2 linked regions of the Martelella endophytica genome follow. The protein of the gene in region 1 interacts with the protein of each later gene in a pairwise test. Links are inferred from orthologs where the notes say so. Each region holds a gene or a part of one and is shown on either strand. Other genes may lie near its edges. The genes, in order: TM49_RS14635 and ybgC.

The links.
Region 2: the proteins of TM49_RS14635 (region 1) and ybgC interact in binary tests that used the Escherichia coli proteins (3 or more experiments, as listed by UniProt). The link is inferred for Martelella endophytica from one-to-one orthologs.

What each region holds. Positions count from the first base shown.
Region 1 is NZ_CP010803.1:3,200,242-3,203,491, reverse strand. What follows is about bases 10-2,939. They hold TM49_RS14635 (acyl carrier protein), read right to left. Parts: upstream 1,628-2,939; coding sequence 1,391-1,627; downstream 10-1,390. Other genes in these bases: fabD (ACP S-malonyltransferase), read right to left, coding at 2,666-2,939; fabG (3-oxoacyl-[acyl-carrier-protein] reductase), read right to left, coding at 1,900-2,637; fabF (beta-ketoacyl-ACP synthase II), read right to left, coding at 10-1,051. Outside these bases: more of fabF, read right to left, coding at 1-9; more of fabD, read right to left, coding at 2,940-3,250. UniProt on the Escherichia coli protein: Carrier of the growing fatty acid chain in fatty acid biosynthesis.
Region 2 is NZ_CP010803.1:3,969,482-3,972,627, reverse strand. Bases 86-2,911 are described here. They hold ybgC (tol-pal system-associated acyl-CoA thioesterase), read left to right. Parts: upstream 86-1,171; coding sequence 1,172-1,651; downstream 1,652-2,911. Other genes in these bases: tolR (protein TolR), read left to right, coding at 2,689-2,911; tolQ (protein TolQ), read left to right, coding at 1,950-2,666; TM49_RS18320 (NAD(P)/FAD-dependent oxidoreductase), read left to right, coding at 86-1,035. Outside these bases: more of TM49_RS18320, read left to right, coding at 1-85; more of tolR, read left to right, coding at 2,912-3,141.

The sequences.
Region 1 (3,250 bases):
CACCGAGAAGATGGCCGGTCGCCGATTTCGTCGAGGACATCGAGACCTTGCTTGCCGCATCGCCGAGCAGGCGTTCGACCGCTCCAAGCTCGATGGTATCGGCCATCGTCGAGGTGCCGTGGGCATTGATGTAGTCGACGTCTGCGGCCGAGATGCCGGCGCGCTTCAGCGCCGAGGTCATGCAGCGGAAGGCGCCTTCGCCATCCTCGCTGGGCGCAGTGATGTGATAGGCATCACCGCTCAGACCGTAGCCGACAACTTCGGCATAGATCTTGGCGCCGCGCGCCTTGGCATGCTCCAGCTCTTCCAGAATCACGACACCGGCGCCCTCGCCCATGACAAAGCCGTCACGATCGACGTCGTAGGGACGCGAGGCGCGCTGCGGATCATCATTGAAATCGGTGGAGAGCGCCTTGCAGGCGGCAAAGCCCGCGAGCGACAGACGGCAGATCGGCGACTCCGTGCCGCCGGCGACCATCACATCGGCATCGCCGAAGCCGATCAGACGGCTTGCATCGCCGATCGCGTGCGCGCCGGTCGAGCAGGCGGTAACCACCGAATGGTTAGGGCCGCGCAGCTTGTGGCGGATCGAAACCTGGCCAGAGGCCAGATTGATCAGACGACCCGGGATGAAGAAGGGCGAGACCCGGCGCGGGCCTCGATCGCGCAGCGTGTAGCCGGCCTCGACAATGCCATCGAGACCGCCAATGCCGGAGCCGATCAGGACGCCGGTGGAAATCTGGTCTTCATCGCTTTCGGGATGCCAGTCGGCATCGGCAAGCGCCATGTCGGCGGCGGCCATCGCATAGACGATGAACGGGTCGACCTTGCGCTGTTCCTTGGGCTCCATCCACTGGTCGGCGTTGTAGGTGCCGTCCGAGCCATCGCCGAGCGGGATCGAGCAGGCGATCTTCGCCGGCAGATCCTCGACCTCGAAGGCAGTGACCTTGCTGGCCCCGTTCCTGCCCTCGAGCAGTCGCGACCATGTGACATCAACGCCGCATCCAAGCGGCGTTACCATACCCAGACCGGTGATTACGACACGCCTCATTGTCGGATCGCCCCCTTGCCTCATTGTTCTTGTCATGTCCTGACGCTGCGCATTATCCGAGCGGATCCGGCGCATCTGTCAGGGAACCGATTGCCTTGCGGACCTTGCGCTCCGGTTCGGAAATCCGGCCGGGCCGCGCTCATGGCTGGGCCTTTCTGGCCTCAACGCAGGACGATCCGGCTTTGTCGATGTTCCCCGAAACGCCACCCATGGTCCAGCAAAAATCATAGCGGGGGCCGTGGGCCAGCGTGTCGGCGGATAAAAAAAGGCCCGTATGACCGGGCCGGGCAAGGCGGGTTTTCAGCTTGGCTGCAAACCCGCCTCAGCATCATCGATGGATCAGGCCTGGGCCTTTTCGATGAACTTGATCGCGTCGCCAACCGTCAGGATGGAATCAGCAGCATCATCGGGAATTTCGACGCCGAATTCTTCTTCGAAGGCCATGACCAGCTCGACGGTATCGAGCGAATCCGCGCCGAGATCGTCGATGAAGCTCGCGCTTTCGACAACCTTGTCGGCATCCACGCCCAGGTGATCTACAACAATTTTCTTAACGCGTTCTGCGATATCGCTCATGTCGGTTTCCTCGACCTGTCTCAAGTTCCACGGGATTACGCCCGGTGAAGTTAGCGCCATCCGCTCCATGGGCGGAAGCGGCAGCAATCATGTGAACCAAAGCCCACTTTGGAAATACCCGGTTCGCAAAAAACCGGGTATCGCACTTGGACTGTTCAATGCAGTCCCGGCCCGCTTACCATGGTTTGTTCATGGCGCAAAGCCTAAAAAGCGCCTGTTTGCAGCCATCAAAGGCAAATCGATGCCCGCCGAAGGTGCAAACCGGCCCTTCCTCAGATCATGGCCATCCCGCCGTTGACATGCAATGTCTGGCCGGTGACGTAACCCGCTTCCTGAGAAGCGAGATAGGCGACGGCGACGGCGATGTCATCACCGCTGCCCATGCGCTTCATCGGCACAGCGCCGAGAATCGCTTCCTTCTGCTTGTCGTTCAGCTTGTCGGTCATCGCGGTCTCGATGAAACCGGGCGCAACGCAATTCACGGTGACGTTGCGGGGAGCAACTTCCTGCGCCAGCGACTTGGAAAAGCCGATCATGCCGGCCTTGGAGGCGCAGTAATTGGCCTGGCCCGGATTGCCGGTGACGCCGACGATCGAGGTGATGTTGATGACGCGGCCATAGCGACGGCGCATCATCGGGTGCATCACGGCCCGCGTCAGCAGGAAGGCTGCCGTCAGGTTGACCTCCAGCACGCTTTCCCAGTCCGCATCGCTCATGCGCACGAACAGGCCGTCCTTGGTGATGCCGGCATTGTTGACGAGGATGTCCACGCCTTCGAGCTCGGCCTCGGCCTTTTCGCCGAGCGCCTTGACGGCCTCACGGTCGGAAAGGTTGGCGGCGAACACATGGGCGCGTTCGCCGAGTTCGGTTGCCAGCGCCTCCAGCTTTTCGGCGCGCGTGCCGTGCAGGCCGACGATTGCGCCCTGGGCATGCAGCTTGCGGGCGATGGATTCGCCGATGCCGCCGCTTGCGCCCGTTACCAGTGCCTTGCGGCCGGTCAGATCCAACATGTCATATCCCCTTCGGAATGAATTCGTCTCAGCCCTTGATCGCCTTCAGCACGCCGTCGATATCCTCCGGCGTGCCGACGGAAACGGCGTTCAGGGAGCGGTCGATGCGGCGTGCAAGGCCGGAAAGGACCTTGCCGGCACCGAGTTCATAAAGTGTGGCGATTTCGGCCGCGGCAAACCAGGAGACCGTCTCGCGCCAGCGCACGCGGCCGGTGACCTGCGCCACCAGCAGCTTCGCGATCTCGTCCGGATCCTCGACCGGCTCGACGCTGACATTGGCAATCACGGGAACCACCGGAATGGACTTCTTGACCCCGTCAAGCGCTTCCTCCATGGCATCGGCCGCAGGCCGCATCAGCGAAGAGTGGAAGGGCGCGGAGACCGGCAGCAGGATGGCGCGCTTGGCGCCCTTGGCGCTGGCAAGCTCGGCCGCCTTTTCGACGGGCGTCTTCTCGCCGGAGATGACCAGCTGGCCGCCGCCATTGTCGTTGGCAATCTCGCAGACGCCGAGCGAGGAAGCTTCCTTGCAGACGGCTTCGACATCCTCATCGGAAAGACCGATGATTGCCGCCATCGCGCCCTTGCCCACCGGAACCGCCTTCTGCATGGCGTT
Region 2 (3,146 bases), 770 kb from region 1 along the record:
AGCCACTACGACGAGGGGCGCATCACCCGCACCATCGATCGCGATCCCGTCTGGGCCCGTCTCGCAAATCGTTCGATCGCCCGCTACCGCGACATCGAACGCGACAGCGGCGTCACCTTCTTCACCGAGGCCGGAGCGCTGATTGCGGGGCCGGCGCGGTCCAGGGGGCGCTATCTCGAGACGATCCTGGCGGCCGCTGCCGCCTGCGAGGCTCCTGCCGAACTCGTTGAAGCGCCCGAAACCCGCTTTCCCTGCTTTGCCTTCGCTCCGAAAACGGAGGCCGTCTATGAAACGACGAATGCCGGGCATATCTCGCCGCGGCGGCTGGTCGCGGCCCAATCGCTGCTTGCCGAAAGGGCGGGGGCGAGCGTCATTGCCGCAGCCGTGACGAAGGTCGCGGAGCGAGGCGGGCGGGTCAGCGTCGAAACCGATGATGGCCAGAGCCTGACCGCCGACACGGCGCTGGTCGCCGCCGGTGGCTTCACCATCAACGAAAATCTCCTGCCGGCGCGCATCGCGCTCACCGTCTATGCCCGCACCGTTGCGTTTTTCGAGATCTCCGAGGCTGAGGCCGCAGCGCTCCACGGCATGCCGAGCCTGATTTACAGGCCGGAGGTCGACGCCCACGGGATCTATCTTCTGCCGCCGATCCGCTATCCCGACGGGCGCTACTACATCAAGATCGGCGGCGATCCGGACGACATGGCGCTTGCGGACGAGGCGGCAATACGCACCTGGTTTCGTTCGGAAGGCCGCGTCTCCACTCGCGAGCACCTCACCCGCATCCTCTGCGCACTGATGCCGAAAATCCGCGTCCTGAGCACGACCACCGGCACCTGTGTCACCAGCTTCTCGCCGTCGGGCTATCCGATGATCGGCTTTTCGCCGTCACCGCGCATCGCCGTGCTGACGGCCGGCAACGGGGCGGCTGCGAAGAGCTCGGACGAGATCGGTCGGCTCGGCGCCGTCCTGATGCATCGCGGCACGCTGCGCGAGGAGGGCTATGGCAATGTCTTCGCTCCGGCCTTTCTCTGAGCTTTGAATTTCGGCCAGACGGCGTTATCCTTTCGTCTTGCGGAGGTCGGTTGCCCACGTTCGGCCGGGGATCGGCTTCGGCCTTTTCCCCGCTGTCACATTGCTGTATCCGAAGGGCGTCAAACCGGAGCGATCGATGGCAGATAGCAACGACAGGGACGCAAGTCCTCTCAGCGGCTGGCTGGAGGAGGGCACGCACCACCTCAGGCAGCGGATCTATTACGAGGACACCGATTTCTCGGGCCTCGTCTATCATGCCCGCTATCTCCACTTTTTCGAGCGCGGGCGGACGGATTTCCTGCGGTGTCTGGGCGTCGAGCAGCGGGCACTGCACACGATCGATGAGGAAGGCCTTGCCTTTGCCGTCCACCATATGGACCTGAAATTCATCCGGCCCGCCCGGATGGATGATGTGATCGAGGTCACCACGACGACGAAGAAGGCGACCGGTGTGCGGCTGGTGCTGGATCAGGCCATCCTCGCCAACGGTGTGCTGTTGGCGACGGCGACGGTGACGGTCGTCATGATCAACCGTCATGGCCGGGCGCGGCGCATGCCCGACGAACTTGCCGCAACGCTCATGCCCGGACAGGACGAAGCGGACGGCGGGGCTTGATAAAACATGAGTATTATGTGAAGGAATTGCGCCGCAGCCTGCGCGCGTTTGATTTCAGGCGTTTTCGGGTCATGGAGCTCCCTTTGGGGCAGTCGTGGTAACCCGGCGTTAACCATAGTCGTGTTTTATGCGACAAGCGGGATTTCGGGCGTTTTTGCCTCCCTTTCACCACGTTTTTGGGGAACAGAGGGAAGAAATGGGCGTCCTCAATCTCATTGCAAATCGAAAAGCGTCTCGCAGGCGGCTCTAACTGTACCGTCCGGCTTGCCGGGCCTTCGTATTCAGGGACTATCGAAATATGGAACAGCTTGGGTTGGAAGCAACGGCCGATGTCGGCCTCCTGGCGCTCTTCTTGCAGGCGGGTCTGATCGTCAAGATCGTCATGCTGGGGCTGATCGCAGCCTCGGTGTGGACCTGGGCCATCGTGATCGAGAAGATCATCGCCTACAACAAGGAACGTCGCGCCTACAATCAGTTCGAGGACGCGTTCTGGTCGGGCACCTCGCTCGAAAAACTCTACAGCACGCTTTCGGAGCGCAAGACCACCGGCATGGCCGCCGTCTTTGTCTCCGCCATGCGCGAATGGAAGAAATCCTTCGAACGCGGCGCACGTACGCCGGTCGGCCTGCAGATGCGCGTCGAAAAGGCGATGGATGTCGCCATCCAGCGTGAATCGGAATCGCTCGAGGCCCGCCTCGGCTTCCTTGCCAGCACGGGCTCCGCAGCGCCGTTCATCGGCCTGTTCGGCACGGTCGTCGGCATTATGACCTCGTTCCAGGCGATTGCCGGTTCGAAGTCGACCAATCTCGCCGTCGTGGCGCCGGGTATCGCCGAAGCGCTCCTCGCCACCGCGATCGGTCTTGTCGCCGCTATTCCGGCGGTTATCGCCTACAACAAGTTCTCCGCCGATTCCGGCAAGCTCGTTGGTCGCATGGAAGGTTTCGCGGATGAGTTCTCCGCCATTCTTTCGCGCCAGATCGACGAGAAACTCCAGTCGCGCCCCGCGGCGGAATAACGCCTGAAGGGAGAGAACCGACATGGCCATGTCAGTAGGAACAGGCGGAGCAGGAGCCGGACGGCGCGGACGTCGCCGTTCGCGCAAGGCGCCCGTCAGTGAAATCAACGTCACGCCGCTCGTCGACGTCATGCTGGTGCTGCTCATCATCTTCATGGTGGCCGCCCCGATGATGACCGTCGGCGTACCGATCGACTTGCCCGAGACGCAGGCGCAGGCGCTCAATTCCGATACCCAGCCGATCACCGTTTCGGTCACGCCGGAAGGGCAGATTTTCCTTCAGGAAACCGAGATCCCGATCGATGAGGTCGTGCCGAAACTCGAAGCGATCGCCACCACCGGCTATAACGAGCGCATCTATGTGCGCGGCGATGCCAATGCCGATTACGGCACGGTGATGAAAGTGATGGCGCGGATTTCGGCAGCAGGCTTCAAGAATATCGGTCTTGTCACCCTGCAGGAACAGGATAACTGATTATC